4 regions of the Desulfitobacterium chlororespirans DSM 11544 genome follow, and region 4 is predicted to be linked to each of the others. Evidence: riboswitches for the same ligand, from Rfam matches in the RefSeq annotation. Region 4 holds a riboswitch; each other region holds the start of a gene.
The links. Region 4 has a riboswitch for cobalamin ahead of BUA14_RS09970 (ABC transporter substrate-binding protein). Riboswitches for the same ligand answer to the same signal wherever they lie in the genome.
Positions count from the first base shown of each region.

Region 1 (4,283 bases), on a different contig from region 4:
AGGGCTCATTCAGCCCCATCTTTTCCCTCATCACCGCGATTTGCTCCTGAGTTGGTTCGGACATACCGCCCCGGCTTAAAGCAATTTCCGCCGGGTCGCCGGGGGAAATTACCCCCAGCGCAAAGGCGAGCAAAGTAATGCCGAACAACACCGGTATCAGTGAGGCAATTCTTTGGCTGATATAGCGGCTCATTCCCTATTCAGCCCATTCCACTTTCGGCAGCTCCAGCCCATAAAGCTTAGCTTCGTAGTTGGTTAGTTTTGTGCTGTAAGCCATCAAAGTCACATCATTAAAAAGAGGAATGACCGGCAGTTCTTCCGTGGAAATTCGTTGGATTTGATTATAGATAGCGGTGCGTTTTTCCAGTTCAAGAGAGGATGCCGCTTCTTTCATCAACCCTTCAACTTCAGGACTAGTGTAACCCAGACTGTAATTCTTGTTATGATCTCCTGTGGAAAGCATAAAGCGTCTGAAAATCGTTGAAGCCTCGCTGTTGGAAAGTCCCTGCTGAAGACGGGCCAGATGATGGTGCCCCGCTTTCATCTCCTCCCGCATGGTAGCATACTCCATGGCCTTAATCTCCACATCCAAACCGATTTGAGAAAGCCAGGACGAAATCAGTTCAGCCTCCATTTTCTGAGTCGTTTCAGCACCGTTAATCATATAGACTATTTTATGGCGCTGATCTCCCAGCACTTCCTTAGCAAGGGCTTTCGCTTTCTCAAGATTTTCTTCTACGGGAATATCTGTATAAAAAGGAGTACTGTAATTCAGGATATTGGTCGTCGGGGTTCCATACCCGCTATAGAGATCATCGACCAGGGACTGACGGTCCAAAGCTAAACTGACCGCTTGACGCATCCGTACATCATCGAAGGGGAATTGGGTTCCATTGACCCCGAGAAAACGAATCATGGTGGATTTTGTCGTGGTCAGTGCAAATTGAGATTGATCTTTTAACTCTACCGCTAAAGAAGCCGGTATAGCGCTCAAGTCCATTACTCCAAGGATTTCCCCTGCTTTCAAGGCGGAGAAGCGAGTGTCTGCGTCAGGAATGACTTTCACCCGGACAGCCTTCGCCTTAGCTTTTTCCCCATAATAATTCTCATTGCGCTCCAGCAAAACATATTGATCTTTCACATTTTCCACTATCCGGAAAGGCCCTGTGCCCTGGGCGATGCCTTGGAAATTCCCTTCCTCATCAAAGCATTTAGGGCTATAGATGGCACTGCCGAAGCTAACCATATTATAGAGCTGGGTTGGCGCAGGATTCTCAAATGTCAATTTGATCCCATAGTCGCCGACCTTAGCGTATTCTTTTAATTCCGGATAATGAGCATTAATATCCAGAGGATAGAACGATGAGGTTTTCACCCCCAGTTTCATCCTGTCGAAATTGGCGATGACAGCATCTGCATTCAGCATTTCCCCATCATGGAATACCACCCCCTGCCGCAGATGAAAGGTCCATTCCTTGCCGTCCGCAGACATTTCCCAGCTATCGGCCAGGCCGGGAAGGGGCGCCCCATGATCATCCTGCTTAATCAGGGGTTCCCACACGTAAAGAATAGCACTGCAATAATATCCGTCTTTTTCACCGGGAGCAAGATTGCGGTATCCTCCCAGGACAATTTCGGCATCCTTATCCACTGGGGAAGGGGCAGCTGCCGGACTGCTGCCACCGGTCGGCGTACTTGAATTAGTGCACCCTGCCGCAGACAACAGCACAAAGACAGACAGGCAGAGGGCTAATATCCGTTTAAGGTTAAGCTTGGTCAAAACTTGCATAAGTATCCTCCTCTAAAACATCATGATTTACCATTCCTTAAGTAGCCTTTCACTCTGATTCAAATTACTGCAAATAAAAAAACCCTTCACTAACGGAAGGGCTTAGAAGGCTAGCTTGTATCCAAGTTGTTCAACGACGACACAAAAATCCACCTCCCTAACATCCCGTAGGTAATCTTACTTTGGGGAGATGAGCAGGTCTCCTGGCTTAAGATCATCATCAACTCAGGCCTTCCCGGATAAACTATCCAGTGACATCTTATGGTTGACTCCCTTTTACAGTGGCGGGCACCGCATCAGCTTTAACTGACTTCCCTTTTCAATCCTGTTTGTTTTCTTTCCTGCAAACAGAATCACTCATCCCAATTTCTATGAAATTTCATTAATATATAACAAATATAACATACCTATAACAGTTTGCACAGACTGTTAAGAATTCTCAATCAAAATCCTGACTCCGCTGATTCTATCGTAAGCCCTCTCCAGGAATTCCTGGGGCTTCCCTTGTCTTTCCTGAGGATTAGGGTATACTTCCAGGGTGAGAAAATCTTGATAACCTTTCGGAAAGGCCCCGGCAACTTTAGCCCAATCGATCACACCATGACCGGGCAGCCAATGCCGGTCCTCCACCCCGTCATTGTCGGAAAAATGAGTAGCCATCAGGCGGTTACCCCAGGCTCTCAGCAGGTGAAAATCCTCCTGATCCGTCAGCCGGTGATGAGAGCTGTCAAAGCAAAAACCCAGGGCCGGGGAAGCAATCTGCCCCAGCACATACTCCACACTGTCCCTGCGACGGGTGTTTTCCACGGCAATCCTGACTCCCTGTCTCTCCGCAGCCCCGGCCAGTTCCCCCATACTTGCCAACCCGTACTCATTGGGCTGCGGCGGGTTTTCCCCATCGCATAAATGCATCACCAGCAAAGGAATCTCAAACCGTGCACAATCCTCTATCCATTGCTTATGCCTGGCGATGATCTCTCCGCGCAAAGCTTGCTCATCCGACCACAGTGCATTGGCATCACACCAGGGTACATGAATGTTCTCCAGGATTAATCCTCTTTCCCGTACTAAGGCCGGCATCCTTTCCTTGGGCATAGGAAAGGGTTCCTCTTCATCTTCCCACCAAAGAGAGGTCCCTGTAAACCCCGCCTCCTGTATTAATGAGATTCTCTCCCCGAAGGGCAGGACAAACCCAAACCAGGAAAAAACACCTGTCTTTTGCTCCGGAACCCTCATTATCTTTCCCCTCCCTCTCCTCTCAATCTTTCATTAACCCTGAGCGTAACCCCAGGATTCCGTTAAGGATTGCCTTTAGCATAATAAAGAAAACCCGGCTTCGCCGTGCTTTAAACGCATGCTTACCAATGAGGCGAAATCGCTGGTTGCACTTATGCTTGGAAAGTATATAGCGTAAGCTTATACTTGCTGATAGTGTAAAGGAAAACCCGCCTCAGGCGGGTTGCTCTCTTCTTTAAAGTCCGTACATTAGAGAAAATACCCCACCAACAGCCCCAGAGCCAGCAGCAAACCAAAAAAGGTATTGGTCTGTCCGGTCGCTTTCATAGCAGGCATCATGGTAATGGGTTCCACCTTCCCCACAAAGCCTTTCGTCGCCTGCCTCGCTTTGGGTATGCTCAGTAAGGCCACAAGGGCCCAGGGGGTAATAAGCCGGACCACCACCAGCCCCACGATCCAGAGATAAGCAACGGCAAACATGATCCCCATAAATACGATCGTCTTTTCCGGTCCCAATAGAACGGGAATGGTTTTGCGTCCGTTGGCCTTATCCCCATCCCGGTCCCGCAAATTATTGCTTAGATTGATCAACCCTACTAAAATCCCGCTGGGAACCGCCACTAAAACGGCCGTACTTGAAACATAACCGGTCTGAATAAAAAAGGCAATGAGGATGATCAGAAAGCCCATAAACAAACCGGAAAACAGCTCTCCCAAGGGAGTATAGGAAATAGGATAAGGACCGCCGGTATAAAGATAGCCCATCAGCATGCACAAGGACCCCACCGCTGCCAGCCACCAGGAGGAAGAAGCACAGATATAGACGCCCAGCAGTACCGAGATAGCATACATACTCAGAGCAAGGGTCATAATCAGGCCGGGAGCCATACCATGACGCACAATGCCGCCGCCAATGCCCACCGATTTCTCCGTATCCAATCCCCGCTTATAATCGTAGTATTCATTAAAAAGATTGGTTGCCGCCTGAATGAGCAGACTGGCGATCATCATAGCGGCAAAAAGCAGAAGATGGGTCTTCCCCTCCAGCAAGGCCAGAACCGATCCCAGCAGAACCGGAACTGTGGCGGCCGTCAAAGTGTGGGGACGAATTAATTCCCACCATATCTTCCAATGGTGTTTTTGAGGTGGACGGGAAGTGAAGTCACTGCTCATAGCTCTCTCCTCATTAAGTTTCTCATTATATTTCTCGTTATAGTTCTTCAATCTTTTCACTGATACCTTCTCGTATTAGCATCAA
Region 1 covers NZ_FRDN01000011.1:195,426-199,708, reverse strand. Annotated here, with positions in the region: gene BUA14_RS18150 (ABC transporter permease) at 1-193, opposite strand, end outside; gene BUA14_RS18145 (ABC transporter substrate-binding protein) at 197-1,789, opposite strand; cobalamin riboswitch at 1,966-2,165, opposite strand; gene BUA14_RS18140 (sugar phosphate isomerase/epimerase family protein) at 2,219-3,025, opposite strand; gene BUA14_RS18135 (1,4-dihydroxy-2-naphthoate polyprenyltransferase) at 3,275-4,198, opposite strand.
Region 1: it holds a riboswitch for cobalamin, as region 4 does, so the genes downstream of both, BUA14_RS18145 (ABC transporter substrate-binding protein) here and BUA14_RS09970 (ABC transporter substrate-binding protein) in region 4, are expected to answer to the same signal.

Region 2 (4,283 bases), on a different contig from region 4:
TGGAGTATGCTTTCGTCGGCGGTCATCGGCATTTCCAGCTCTAAAATGCTGACTCCGGAGGGGCAGTGTGACTGGGCAATCTCCCAGGCGACACTTTCCCGCTCCATCTTGGATTTGGGTATGGCGACGACTTGAATAGCTTGTAATATTTCCACGGCCTTCAGGGTAATGAGCTTAGGGTCCCCTGGTCCTACACCCACCCCATAGAATTTGGCCTTTTCCCCGATCAGGATGTTTACTGTGTTTTTGTCTTCATTCCTATCCTTCTTCACTTTGTTCCTCCTTAGTTCCTCGTCTCGCAGCCAGTTTGCAGTTCTGCAGTGCTTTTTCCCCTGCCAGGGGTCTTGGCTCCTGTGTTTGAGCGGAGACCTCAGCTTCCTTTTCTTCCTGAGAGTATAAATACAGGATTTTGGGCCTGGGCAAGATGAATATCCTTAATGCCCTTCCAGCGTACAGCTTGGATCGAAACCACCTCAACATCCTCGTATTGCAAGCTTTTCAGGGCCTCCATACCATGAGCTAATGTCTCTAAAGTTACGGCAGTCACGACTGCCCGTCCCCCAGGTACCAGAGGGGCTTGGTGTAAAATCTCCCGAATCTGTCCATGGCTTCCGCCAATAATACAGACATCCACAGGCGGGATTTCCTGTAATGCCAGCGGTGCGGAGCCACGAATCAAGCGCAGGTTTCTTACCTGAAATTTCTCCTGATTCTTCAGGATCAGCTCTTGAGCCTCCGGATTTTCTTCCACCGCATAAACACAGCCGCGATGAGCCAGAAAAGCAGCTTCAATGCTTATACTTCCCGTCCCTGCTCCTACATCCAGGACCCGGCTCGCGGGGATAATTCCCGCCTTAGCCAGAACTTGAACGCGAATCTCCGTCTTGGTCATGGGGACATCACCGCGCATAAACTCCTCATCCTTGATGCCAAAGCTCCTGGACGGGGAGAGCAAAGATTGCTCCGGCTTATGCTCTGCTTCTTCAGGATAGAGGATCATCACCGCATTGGCGAAATCTTCTTCTGAATTCATAAGCTGATGAGCATCTGTATTCAGCCAACGCTCTTCCGCATAGGTTAAGGCGTTGCCAAGTGAGATTCGCGGATTAAAACCATAGGTGTGATAATACTCAGCGACCTTCCGGGGTGAGTTTTCACCTCCAGTAAGCACTCCCACAGGCCGGCTGAGCTGTAAAGGCAAACAGTTCAGCGGACGGCCATGGACACTAAGCAGTTCAGCATCCTGCCAGGGCACCCCTGCCCGGGCAAAGGCCAGCTGAATGGAGCTGAGGCCGGGCAACACTTGAATTTCTTCTTGTGGAAACTCCCTTTTCAGCCAGGGAAGCAGACTATAAAAACCTGGATCACCGGAAACCAGAACACTGGCTTTTTTGCCCTGCTGCAATACTTTCTGCAAGGTTTGCTGAGTTTCCGCCAGATTTCCAGTGACTCGGTATGACTCTCCTTGGAAATCCGGGAACAGCTCCAAGGCTCGTTTCCCTCCTACCAAAACATCGCTCTGAGCGACCATTGCTTCAACAGCCTGAGAAACCCATGCACTCGTACCAGGGCCTATCCCCACTATTTGAATCATCCCATCACTTTCCCCTCGATTAAGCTCAATTAAAAAGCAAACTAAATAAAGAAAACCCGGCTTCGCCGAGCCTTAAACCCATACCCCCAAGTGAGGTGAAGCCGCTGGTTGCCCTTATGCTTAGAAAGTATATAGCACAAGCTTATACTTTCTGATAGTGCAAAAAAAGAGCCCTGAGCGGCTCTTTGATTCTTCCCTTCGGCAATTCCGAAATCGTCACTACACCCATCGCTCGTGGCCGTAACGCAATGTTCAAGGCAGGTCTCCTGGCTTCCAGTCTTTATGCCTCTTCCCTTCCCAGGCTTATCCCAGTGGGCCTTAAGAGACACTCGTGGTTCACAGTGGCGGGACCGCGCCGGATTTTCACCGGCTTCCCTTTTCTTCCTCTAAAGAGGAACCTTGAATACTATTCGGTTGTTGAGACAACTTAATTCGAATTACTAAACTATTCTCTATTTTCGCCAAAATTCCTCCTCCATCGGGGGCCAACGCCAAAATTCTTTGCCGATCTCCTTAGCCGGAGCGTCCCAGGCGATGATCTCTCCGTTAAGCAAAGTAAAAGCAGTTCCCACCTGAAGTTCCCCATGCACATGGTCTTGAGCCCGGTGACTTGCCCTTTCAGCCAGTTTAAACAAAAGACTCCCCCAGCCCTTGCTGCGAATTTCTTCGGCAGCACCTTCAACTGTCGGCAACTCCGCGATGGCCTGCAAGGAATTCTGATCCATACCAGCCAGGGCGGCATGAGCTACCAGGATCTCCATCCGGGCATCGGCAACATGAGTATGAGTATGGAAAATTCCCCCGGCCACTTTAATGAGTTTGCCAATATGACCTAAGAGGAGCACCTTTTCGATCTTGCGATAAGCAGCCTCTTCCAGTAAAAAGCCCACAAAATTACTCATCTGAATAATGGCTTCCTCAGGAACCATGAGCTGCTCCCTGGCTACCCTAAAGCCATAATTGCCAGGAGTCAGAACAATGGCTTTATGTCCATAAGCGACGGCTTGATCCAATTCAGGCAGGATCGAATTCTTAAAGGCTTCTTCCGACATCGGCCGCACGATACCCGTTGTACCTAAAATCGATACCCCTCCCATAATTCCCAGTCGGGGATTCAAAGTCTTTAGAGCAAGCCGTTCCCCTTCAGGCACTTCGATCACCACCAGGACTTCTTCCTGGGGAAATATCTCCCGTACCGCGGCCTGAATCATGGACCGGGGAACAGGATTGATAGCGCTTTCCCCCGGAGGAATCTGCAGACCCTTTTTGGTGACAACTCCGATGCCCCGCCCGCCACGAATGCGGATTTCTCCTCTTTCAGAAAGGAGCTGCACCCTGGCTACCACTTCCAAACCATGGGTGACATCGGGATCATCTCCCGCATTTTTGATAATGCTTACCCAAGCAACATCTTCTGCCATGTCCCATCTATGTACGGACAATTGAAGCCGTTCGCCCTGAGGCAGCGGGATATCCACCTCTGTTCCCTGATGCAATCCTTTCAGCAAAAGGCAGGCAGCTTTTGCCGCCCCTGCTGCACAACTGCCCGTAGTAAAGCCCGTTTTCCATGAATGCCTGTCCTTCGTCTTTTTCCTCATATCCGCCGCCCCACCCATTATTGTATTTAACTCTAATGCTATCATTTCACCTCATAATTTCAAAATCCTTCATTTTGATACGAACCTTTTGCTCATAGTTTTTATAAAAAACGTCCAATTCCCCAATATAGTTTTCTTTCCAGGGTTTGTTGCGGCCACAATAGTGAATAATCGCAGTATTGTGGCGGACCCAATCCAGATCAATTTTAGCATCCCAATACTTGGGGTTCAGATTATAGAGGGCATAATATCGTTCACTGAGATTATAGATTTTCGCATCTACAGTCAGGGTTTTATCACTATAGACCCCATTGAGAACATCCTGGTCAGGCAGGAATAAGCGGTGCTTGTACTCTTCAATATATGCGTAGACTTCATGAACATCCTGTTCCTGACGCAGCAGGGACAAGTTCATCATCATCACCCCCGAATTGACATAGGTGCTGTCTTCAACCATATTAAGCCTGACGTGATTAAGCTTTTTCAATAGTTCCTTAACATGGGAGGCTGCTGCGAAGAAGTTTCCCTGGAAGTCTATCGTGTAGAGTTCCTTTAAAGGATTTATGACAACAAGATCAGGATCCAGGTACAAAATCCGTTCAAGGTGATCGGGAAGATAATTCACTGCAAAAATCCGATAATACATTTCCTTGGGATAGCGGCTGGTAATGGGCGCCTTGCTCAAACCTTCATCGGCTAGTTTAATTCCTTCAATCTTACATCGTGAGGTATCAATGGCCTGATCGATACGTGCAAAGTCCTCCTTGGACATGGCGGAATGGGCTACATAAACTGTAAACTGCTCCCCTGGATTGGAGTCAAGCAGAGAGGTCAGCATAACCATTAACTGTTTTACATAGCCCGAATTCAGGGTGACTAAAATATTCATCGTTTTACCCCTTTGCTGATTGATCTTATCCTGATTGATCATGCTGATTCATCTTAGAGTAAGAAGATGATGCGATGCAGCAGCTTAACGCCAAACAAGGACTGGGATGTCAAAACATCACCAGTCCTTGTTTTCTACCTGGAGAGCACCGCCATAAATTCTTCTCCGGTGATGGTTTCCTTTTCCAACAAATAACGTGCTA
Region 2 covers NZ_FRDN01000005.1:291,546-295,828, reverse strand. Annotated here, with positions in the region: gene cobI (precorrin-2 C(20)-methyltransferase) at 1-272, opposite strand, end outside; gene BUA14_RS07275 (bifunctional cobalt-precorrin-7 (C(5))-methyltransferase/cobalt-precorrin-6B (C(15))-methyltransferase) at 371-1,594, opposite strand; cobalamin riboswitch at 1,834-2,011, opposite strand; gene cbiD (cobalt-precorrin-5B (C(1))-methyltransferase CbiD) at 2,047-3,210, opposite strand; gene BUA14_RS07265 (glycosyltransferase family 8 protein) at 3,239-4,123, opposite strand; gene ftsH (ATP-dependent zinc metalloprotease FtsH) at 4,216-4,283, opposite strand, start outside.
Region 2: it holds a riboswitch for cobalamin, as region 4 does, so the genes downstream of both, BUA14_RS07275 (bifunctional cobalt-precorrin-7 (C(5))-methyltransferase/cobalt-precorrin-6B (C(15))-methyltransferase) here and BUA14_RS09970 (ABC transporter substrate-binding protein) in region 4, are expected to answer to the same signal.

Region 3 (4,283 bases), on a different contig from region 4:
GCGAGTAGAATAGCCTGGAAAATCAGCACGATGATGCCCAAGATGGCGACAGCGCTTGGCCCGAATAAAATCGCGCCCAGCCCTGTTCCAGTCATATGTGAACAGCTACCGGTGACCGAGGGAATTTTTAAAGATGAAATTACAAAAATGAATGCCCCTGCTATGGCAAGGATGGTGATCGATCTACGGTTCTCTTTTAATGTTTTCCTAATGGAAAACCAACCCGCCACTAAGAACGGTAGGGCTATAACGCCCCAAAGAATAGCGTATGTTGGCGGTAAATAGCCCTCCATAATGTGCATCGCCTGGGCTGACGGCGTGATCCCAAATAAGAGGGAAACGAGAATAGAGAGACTGAGAATAAATTTTTGGTTTCTTTTCATATTCTTTCCTCCTTGTATGTATTTTTAAGCTAAATTGCTTAAAACCATATCATGGTTCTCCAAGATTGCTTTTAGTTCCTGGGCGTTTTTCGGATAAGCCTGCGTGTCCGGCAGAATCTTTTTATCGACAAGCAGTTTATAGACCTCCAGCATGGCTGGCTGTTTCAAATTTGCCTGTTTTAAAATCTCCAAATTACAGAATATTTCCAGGGGCGTCCCATCAGCAATGATTTTCCCACCGCAGAAGACAAGAACACGTTCAGCCCATCTGTAAGTAAAATCCACGTCATGGGTGGAAATCAACATAGTCTTACCTTCAGCGCTCAGCTTTAACAGCACTTCTTCCAGCATCATGGCGTTCAAAGGGTCCAGTGATGCGGTCGGTTCGTCGAAAATCATTACCTCTGATTTCATCGCCACAATATCGGCAATGCTTACGCGCTTCTTTTCACCACCGCTCAAATAGTGGGGCGGTCGATCCTCGAAGCCCGAGAGGTTCATATAGGCCAGAGCCTCTTGCACACGTTCAATGACCTCTTCTTTCGGAAGCCTTAAATTCATCGGGCCGAAGCCAACCTCCGCCCGGACTGTGGAGGCGATGATCTGATTGTCTGCGTCTTGAAAGACGATGCCGATGTTTTTACGCAGCTCGTTCAGAGTTTTTTTATTGACGGGCAGTTCCCGATAGATAATTTCTCCAAGAGCAGGGGTGTAAACACCGTTTAAGTTGAGAAAGAATGTTGATTTTCCCGACCCGTTGGCACCCAGTACAGCAATTTTTTCTCCTGCAAAGATTTCCACGTTGACACCGTCCAACGCGGGCTTTCCGTTTCCATAGACATAGTGGAGATTCTCCACCTTCAGAATTCTGTTCTTCATAAAACGCCTCCGCTTATCTTGTCAGGTACCAGAGCAGCAATAAACACAGGATGTAAATCGCCCCCGAAACGATCAACCTGATTTCGATTTTCTTATCTTCCTCCAGAAACATCAATTCCCCGTCGTAGCATCTGGCCTCCATCGCATCATAATAAGCGTTCGCTTTTTTCAGTGACAGGACGAACATGTTGCTGGCGACGCTGCTGAACGTAAAATAGGATGTCTTTAAATCGCGATAGCCCAGTCGTGATTCTGCGGCGTTTTTCATCTTTGCGAACACCTCCAGTAAAATGAAGATGTACCGGTAAATCATATTCATCAGAGCGATAAAGTCCTTAGGCAAATGGGTCTTTTTCATCACAGCTATAATTTCGGAAGAGGGAGTCGTCAAGATCATCAGTTGGAGTCCGCTAATTGATGCGATAATCTTCAGCATCAGGAAGACGCCGTTTTTAAGCATATCCGTCGTGGTATAGAGATAAGTGAAGCCAAGATACAAGTTATATTCGCCCGATGGTTGGCCTGAAAAATCAACCACAACGGCAAGGATGCTGATTAGAATAAACGTCAAGGGAATGGTCAGTACCGACAGATAATCATGGAAGGCAAGTCCTCCGACCTCAATGACCAAATAAGCCATTGAGAGAATTACAACGACAGAAACATACACATTGTTAAGTGCAATGCACAGAAGGATCGTCAATAAAGCAAGAATGACCTTGAAAGTGGGATTCCAGTGCCTGATCTTAGAGGAATAAGCCAAATAATCGATAGAAAGCCACCCGCCATGCTCATGCCGGAAGCCACGGTGGTGTTCGTGTGCTTCTTCTTCGCCCTGCCGGTGGATATCCCGGTGCTTCTGTTTCACTCTTCCATCCCCTATCATTTTATTGCGCTCACCAATTTATCCTTATGAAATCGCGCTTGATTCATCTGGAAAACTCCCTCCGACACCCAAAAGTTACTTTAAAAAATATAAAAACGGTTACTGCAACTTTTGTTGTAGCAACCGTTTTTCTACAGAATAGGAAATAAGAGCTCTGACATCCACCAATCGATAAACAGAGCAATTCCAAGCAGGTCTTCTGACTTACGCTTATGGAGTTTCCTCCTGCGGCTTCGCTCAGCCTTCCCAGTTTCCCAGTGACCGATTTTCATCGACGAGCGCAGCCTCAACGCATACAGCGGCGGTTCCGTTCGGGACTCTCACCCGATTCCCTATCCTTCCTCTAAGACTGTACATCTTAGAAGACACTTGAGACATTATTTGATTTTTCTTACTATAGTCGACGATATCATAACCTTATTTTAAGGTCAATAGTTTTTTGGGCTTTTATCATATTTTCTATTAATTACTTGTGAGTCAGCTTTAACTAACTTCCCCTTCTGGCTTTCCTAAAAAAATTTGATATAATTTGTTTACTTGCAAGTAATATAGGATATAGAAATTAATCCAAGGAGGAAAAAATATGCAAAACGATATTCAAGAATTCTTAGAGCAGGAGATCTGGGCAGTAGTCGGGGTCTCTAAAGATCCGACCAAATTTGGCACAAAGGTCTACCATAAACTCAAACAATGCGGCTATACGGTGTATCCCATTAATCCTAAGCTCTCTGAGCTGGAAGGAGAGCCTTGTTTCCCCTCTTTAAGCGCCTTGCCTGTTCGCCCCGACGTGGTCAGCCTCATCGTCCCTCCTCAGATATCGGAACAAATTATTGACCAATGTGCCCAATTAGGTATCAAAAGAGTCTGGATGCAGCCTGGCGCCGAAAGCAATGAAGCCTTGCTGAAGGGGCGCGCAAACCAAATGCAGCTGATTGCTCATGAATGCGTACTGGTTGAAGCCCGGTCCCGGCGCTAAACATGAAAATAAGCAAATAAGCAGCAAAAAACCGTACTGAGATCAGTACGGTTTAACCTGTCTATGGAGCGGGTGATGGGAATCGAACCCACGTAGCTAGCTTGGAAGGCTAGTGCTCTACCATTGAGCTACACCCGCAGGTGTGGTAGCAGGGGAGAGATTTGAACTCTCGAATGAGCGGGTATGAACCACTTGCCTTAGACCACTTGGCTACCCTGCCATGGCTCCCCGAGCAGGACTCGAACCTGCAACCTACCGGTTAACAGCCGGTTGCTCCACCATTGAGCTATCGAGGAATATTGATTTATACTGGCGGAGAAGGAGGGATTCGAACCCTCGCAGCAGTTACCCACTCTAACGGTTTAGCAAACCGTCCTCTTCAGCCACTTGAGTACTTCTCCGTAATCCTACTTTTTGGTGCGGAAGATGGGACTTGAACCCATACGGTGTTACCCACACGCCCCTCAAACGTGCGCGTCTGCCAGTTCCGCCACTCCCGCATTGTTTTATGGAGCCGTTAACCGGATTTGAACCGGTGACCTCATCCTTACCAAGGATGCGCTCTACCAACTGAGCTATAACGGCATCGAGGATTTCTTCTGATTTAAATGGTGCGCTCGAAGGGATTCGAACCCCTGGCCTTCTGATTCGTAGTCAGACGCTCTATCCAGCTGAGCTACGAGCGCATTACTTGGAGCGGGTGACGAGATTCGAACTCGCGACTTTCACCTTGGCAAGGTGACACTCTACCACTGAGTTACACCCGCATGTCCCTGACATGCTCTAAAGAAAATGGTGAGCCATCCGCGACTCGAACGCGGGACACCCTGATTAAAAGTCAGGTGCTCTACCGACTGAGCTAATGGCTCATAAATGGCAGGGATGGCAGGATTCGAACCTACGAATGCCAGAGTCAAAGTCTGGTGCCTTACCGCTTGGCGACATCCCTATGCTTTCTATTTAAATCAACTGCTGCTGATTTAAAGCTTGGTTGCGGAGGCCGGATTTGAACCGACGACCTTCGGGTTATGAGCCCGACGAGCTACCGCTGCTCCACTCCGCGATGTTTAGTGGTGGGTAGAGATGGATTCGAACCACCGTACCTTTCGGAACAGATTTACAGTCTGCCGCCTTTAACCACTCGGCCATCTACCCACAA
Region 3 covers NZ_FRDN01000021.1:77,143-81,425, forward strand. Annotated here, with positions in the region: gene BUA14_RS25395 (energy-coupling factor ABC transporter permease) at 1-383, opposite strand, end outside; gene BUA14_RS25400 (energy-coupling factor ABC transporter ATP-binding protein) at 408-1,262, opposite strand; gene cbiQ (cobalt ECF transporter T component CbiQ) at 1,276-2,130, opposite strand; cobalamin riboswitch at 2,321-2,536, opposite strand; gene BUA14_RS25410 (CoA-binding protein) at 2,732-3,124, shown strand; tRNA gene BUA14_RS25415 (tRNA-Gly) at 3,189-3,262, opposite strand; tRNA gene BUA14_RS25420 (tRNA-Ile) at 3,268-3,344, opposite strand; tRNA gene BUA14_RS25425 (tRNA-Asn) at 3,346-3,420, opposite strand; tRNA gene BUA14_RS25430 (tRNA-Ser) at 3,435-3,525, opposite strand; tRNA gene BUA14_RS25435 (tRNA-Leu) at 3,540-3,624, opposite strand; tRNA gene BUA14_RS25440 (tRNA-Thr) at 3,634-3,709, opposite strand; tRNA gene BUA14_RS25445 (tRNA-Arg) at 3,734-3,810, opposite strand; tRNA gene BUA14_RS25450 (tRNA-Gly) at 3,817-3,891, opposite strand; tRNA gene BUA14_RS25455 (tRNA-Lys) at 3,918-3,993, opposite strand; tRNA gene BUA14_RS25460 (tRNA-Gln) at 3,999-4,073, opposite strand; tRNA gene BUA14_RS25465 (tRNA-Met) at 4,113-4,187, opposite strand; tRNA gene BUA14_RS25470 (tRNA-Tyr) at 4,196-4,279, opposite strand.
Region 3: it holds a riboswitch for cobalamin, as region 4 does, so the genes downstream of both, cbiQ (cobalt ECF transporter T component CbiQ) here and BUA14_RS09970 (ABC transporter substrate-binding protein) in region 4, are expected to answer to the same signal.

Region 4 (4,283 bases):
CCGCCCTGCCCGGCGTGGTCATCGCCTTTATCCTGCTCGGCAGCAAAAATACGGAAATCCTGCTTCTGGGGGCCTTGCTCTCCGGACTGATCGCCACGGCGCTGATCGTGGGTATTGTCCGGCACACCCGCATCAAATTTGACAGCGCTCTGGCCCTGGTGATGTCCTTCTTCTTCGGCTTGGGGATGGTTCTGCTGACTTATGTGCAAAAGATCCCCAATTCCAACCAGGCAGGGCTCAAGCGCTTCATTTTCGGCCAGGCTTCCACCTTACTGCAAAGGGACATTATCCTGATGAGCGTCTGCGGTGCGGTTTTGCTGCTCCTTGTCCTGGTGTTCTGGAAAGAATTTAAACTCTTTGTCTTTGACAGTGATTTTGCCCATAATCTGGGCTTTTCCCCCAAAAAGCTGAACTTACTGCTGTCGTTTATGATTGTATTGACCATTATCATCGGTCTGCAGACGGTAGGGGTCATTCTCATGAGTGCACTGTTGATTAGTCCGGCCGTAGCCGCCCGCCAATGGACCAATAAGTTAGGGGTGATGGTTTGGCTTGCCGCCGCTTTCGGCGCTGTGTCCGGTGTGGTGGGAACCGCCGCCAGCTCTGCGGTGCCTAAATTGCCCACAGGACCGGCCATTGTGGTGTGCGCCAGTCTCCTCGTTGTGATCAGTGTTCTGTTTGCTCCGGGAAGAGGTATTCTGCACAGGGTATACCGGCACAGGAAGAATAAGCTGATGCTGAAACTGGAAGGGAGTGGGCCTGATGTCCCCACAATTTGAAATACAACTCATTGCCGTCATTGTGGCGGTGGCCTGCGCTCTGCCCGGTGTCTTTCTGGTGCTGCGGAAAATGGCCATGATGTCGGATTCCATCACCCATACGATTCTGCTGGGCATTGTGCTGGCCTTTTTCGTCACCCATGATCTTTCCTCCTCGTTTCTGATCGCCGGTGCGGCGTTAATGGGCGTCGTCACCGTATGGCTGACGGAAATGCTGGGGCGTACGCGGCTTTTGGCGGAAGATGCAGCCATCGGTATCGTATTCCCTCTCCTCTTTTCCATAGCCATTATCTTGATTACGCGCTATGCGGGTTCAGTGCATTTGGACACTGATTCGGTGCTGCTGGGGGAGCTGGCCTTTGCTCCCTTTGACCGCATGATCGTGGGGGGAGTGGATCTCGGCGCGAAAGCCATTCATACCACAGGGGCTCTTTTGCTTATTAACCTGGCGGTGATCATCATCTTCTTCAAGGAGCTGAAACTTGCCACCTTCGATCCCATGCTGGCCTCTGTGTTGGGTTTTGCGCCGACCCTGGTCCATTACGGCCTGATGACCCTGGTTTCCCTTACCACGGTAGGGGCTTTTCAGGCGGTGGGCTCCATTTTGGTGGTAGCGTTTATGATTGGCCCACCGGTTACGGCCTATCTGCTTACCGATGATTTAAAGCGGATGTTGATTTTAAGCGGAGCGATCGGGGCCATCAACGGCTTATTAGGCTATCGGGCGGCAGCCCTGCTGGACGTATCCATCGCCGGTTGTATGGCCATGATGACGGGAATTTCTTTCTTGCTGGTCTTTATCTTTGCTCCCGGCCGGGGGCTTGTGAGCACGCTGAGCAGACGCCGCAATCAAAAAATAGGCTTTGCGAAAATGATACTGTTGTTTCATCTTTATCACCATGAGGAAAGTGAAGCAAACCTTGCTGAGATACAAAGTTATTTGCGCCTGGATGGGGAGCTTACAAAAAATCTGATAGCCCTTTTGCAAAAGGAAGGATGTATTGAGTTAAACAACAGCGTGGTCAAACTGACCGAACAGGGGCGCCTGACCAGCCTGTGCAGCTATGAGGCATTGCTTTCGGGCTAAGCTTTCAAGAAAAGAAGGGATATCCCCGTGCAGGAGGTATCCGCTTTTTTTGTTTTAGATTGAGTGATTCTGAAGAAGGTAATTCTGAAGAATTCTAAAGATTCTCTAAAATGCATTGAAATTGGGCAAGAAATTTCTTATTCTATCTATAATTTCATATGGGGACGAGTACGATTTTTCAGAGGAAAAATCTTAAGGGAAGTCAGTCAAAGCTGACGCGGTGCCCGCCACTGTAGAAGGGAGTTAACTCACCATAAGGTCACTGGATAGTTATATCCGGGAAGACGGGAGTTAATGAGGAACTTAAGCCAGGAGACCTGCTCATGCCCCGGATTCGAAACAACCTACGGGATGTTAGGGAGGTGGATATCGTGTTCAGAACACTATTATTAAATACAGGATAGAAAGCCCTTTCCGTTTGGAAAAGGTTTTTTTGTTTTGGGTCAATGATTTTGGGTCAGTGATTCTGAAGAATTCTAAAGATTAGCTGAAAGAAATTGAAATTATATAAGAGTTTTTTTATAGTTAGAGGCAGCTAACTTACTTGAGCATACCTAAATTGCCGGGAGGAGCGGAGTTTCCCCGCCCATGAGCAAAGGTGCAGGTAAGGGAGTTAACTATTTTTATGGAGGTAGAAAAGATGAACAAGCCCAAGTTACATTTGCTTCGGAAGCGGTTCGCTCCCCTGCTGATTCTGCTGGTTGTCGTTCTTTTGGTTGGCCTGCCTGGGTGCAGTCCCTCCCCGACGACTTCAAAGGCGCCGGAGGAGGGGAAGAAGGAGGAACTGGTCCTGGCTGTGGGAATGGCCGATTATGGGATGTTCGATCCGAAAAAGACCTGGGGTGCTATCGGACAAATCCGCTTAACCCACAGCTCGCTGCTTAAAGCCACGAAGGACTTAACCTTTGTCGGCGATCTTGCCAAATCTTTTGAGACGAGTAAAGACGGCACTACCTGGACCTTCAAAATCCGCAATGATGCCAAATTTTCCAACGGCGACCCGGTTACCATAGAGGATGTCCTGTTTACCTATGAAATGCTGAAAGAAGACGGCATCGCCTTTGACCTTTCCTTTGTGGATAAAATGGAGATTACAGGCAAGGATACCATCGTGTTTACTTTGCAAGAGCCACGTTCCACATTTGTCAGTCAGCTTTCCGAAATCGGTATTGTGCCTAAACATATTTATGATGACAATTATTCCAAAAATCCCATTGGCTCCGGACCCTATCAGGTAACCCAGTATAATGACGGCGAACAAATCATCATGGACTATAACCCTTATTGGTATGGTGAGGAGCCTCACTTCAAGAAACTCACCTTCCTGCTGCTGGAAGAGGATGCCGCTTTTGCAGCGGCCAAGGCCGGTCAAGTTGATATTTGTTACATTCCTCCCAAATTTGCCGGGCAAACCCTACCGGGGATGACTTTACACGTTCTGGAAAGCGTTGATTCCAGAGGGATTACTCTTCCTGTCCTGCCCAGCGGCGGAACCGGGTATATCAACGCCAACGAGGTCAAAGTCGGCAATGATATTACCTCTCATTTGGCCATCCGCCAGGCATTGAACATCGGGTTAAGCCGTCAGGGAATTATTGATGTGACCATGGACGGATACGGAAAGGCTGCCTATTCCATTGTGGACGGCACACCCTGGTTTAATGAAAAAACGGTCATTGAGGATGGCCGGGTTGAAGAGGCCAAACAGTTGCTGGCAGATGCCGGCTGGGCCGATACCAACAAGGATGGCATCGTCGAGAAGGACGGGCTGAAGGCAGAATTTGATTTATATTTTCCTTCCAGTGACCAGCTGCGCGGCGACATCGCCTTAGCTGTTGCCGATCAGGCCCTTAGCCTGGGTATTAAGATCAATCTCATTGGTGCTACCTGGGATGAAATATTTATCCAGGGCAAGGCCAATGCCTGCTTATGGGGAGGCGGGCGGCTTCACCCTCATCAATTGTATACCATGTATTCCTCGAAGGTACTTAATCACGGTTATAACAATATGACTCACTATATACATCCTGTAGTGGATGATCATCTGGATAAAGCCATGCATGCATCTACCCAGGAGGAAGCCAACAAGTACTGGAAACTGGCCCAATGGGATGGAAAAACCGGTTTCAGCCCCCTTGGTGACGTTCCCATCGTTTGGTTGGCCCGGGTGGACCATTTGTATCTTGTCAATGATAAGGTGAATATCGGCAACCAACTGATGCATTCCCATGGTTATGAATTTGGGCTGTTTGGCAATATTACGGAGTGGTCAATCAACCCATAAAGCCAATCAAGCTGAACGCTCTATCAGAACAGGTGCGTCTGAAACGCCTGCCCGAAGCATTGGCGTTTTGAACGCACCTGTTTGAATGGGGCCGCTACATAAACGGGAGGTGCTGTGTTCATGTCTCAAAAAA
Region 4 covers NZ_FRDN01000006.1:341,824-346,106, forward strand. Annotated here, with positions in the region: gene BUA14_RS09960 (metal ABC transporter permease) at 1-779, shown strand, start outside; gene BUA14_RS09965 (metal ABC transporter permease) at 763-1,866, shown strand; cobalamin riboswitch at 2,016-2,205, shown strand; gene BUA14_RS09970 (ABC transporter substrate-binding protein) at 2,507-4,150, shown strand; gene BUA14_RS09975 (ABC transporter permease) at 4,271-4,283, shown strand, end outside.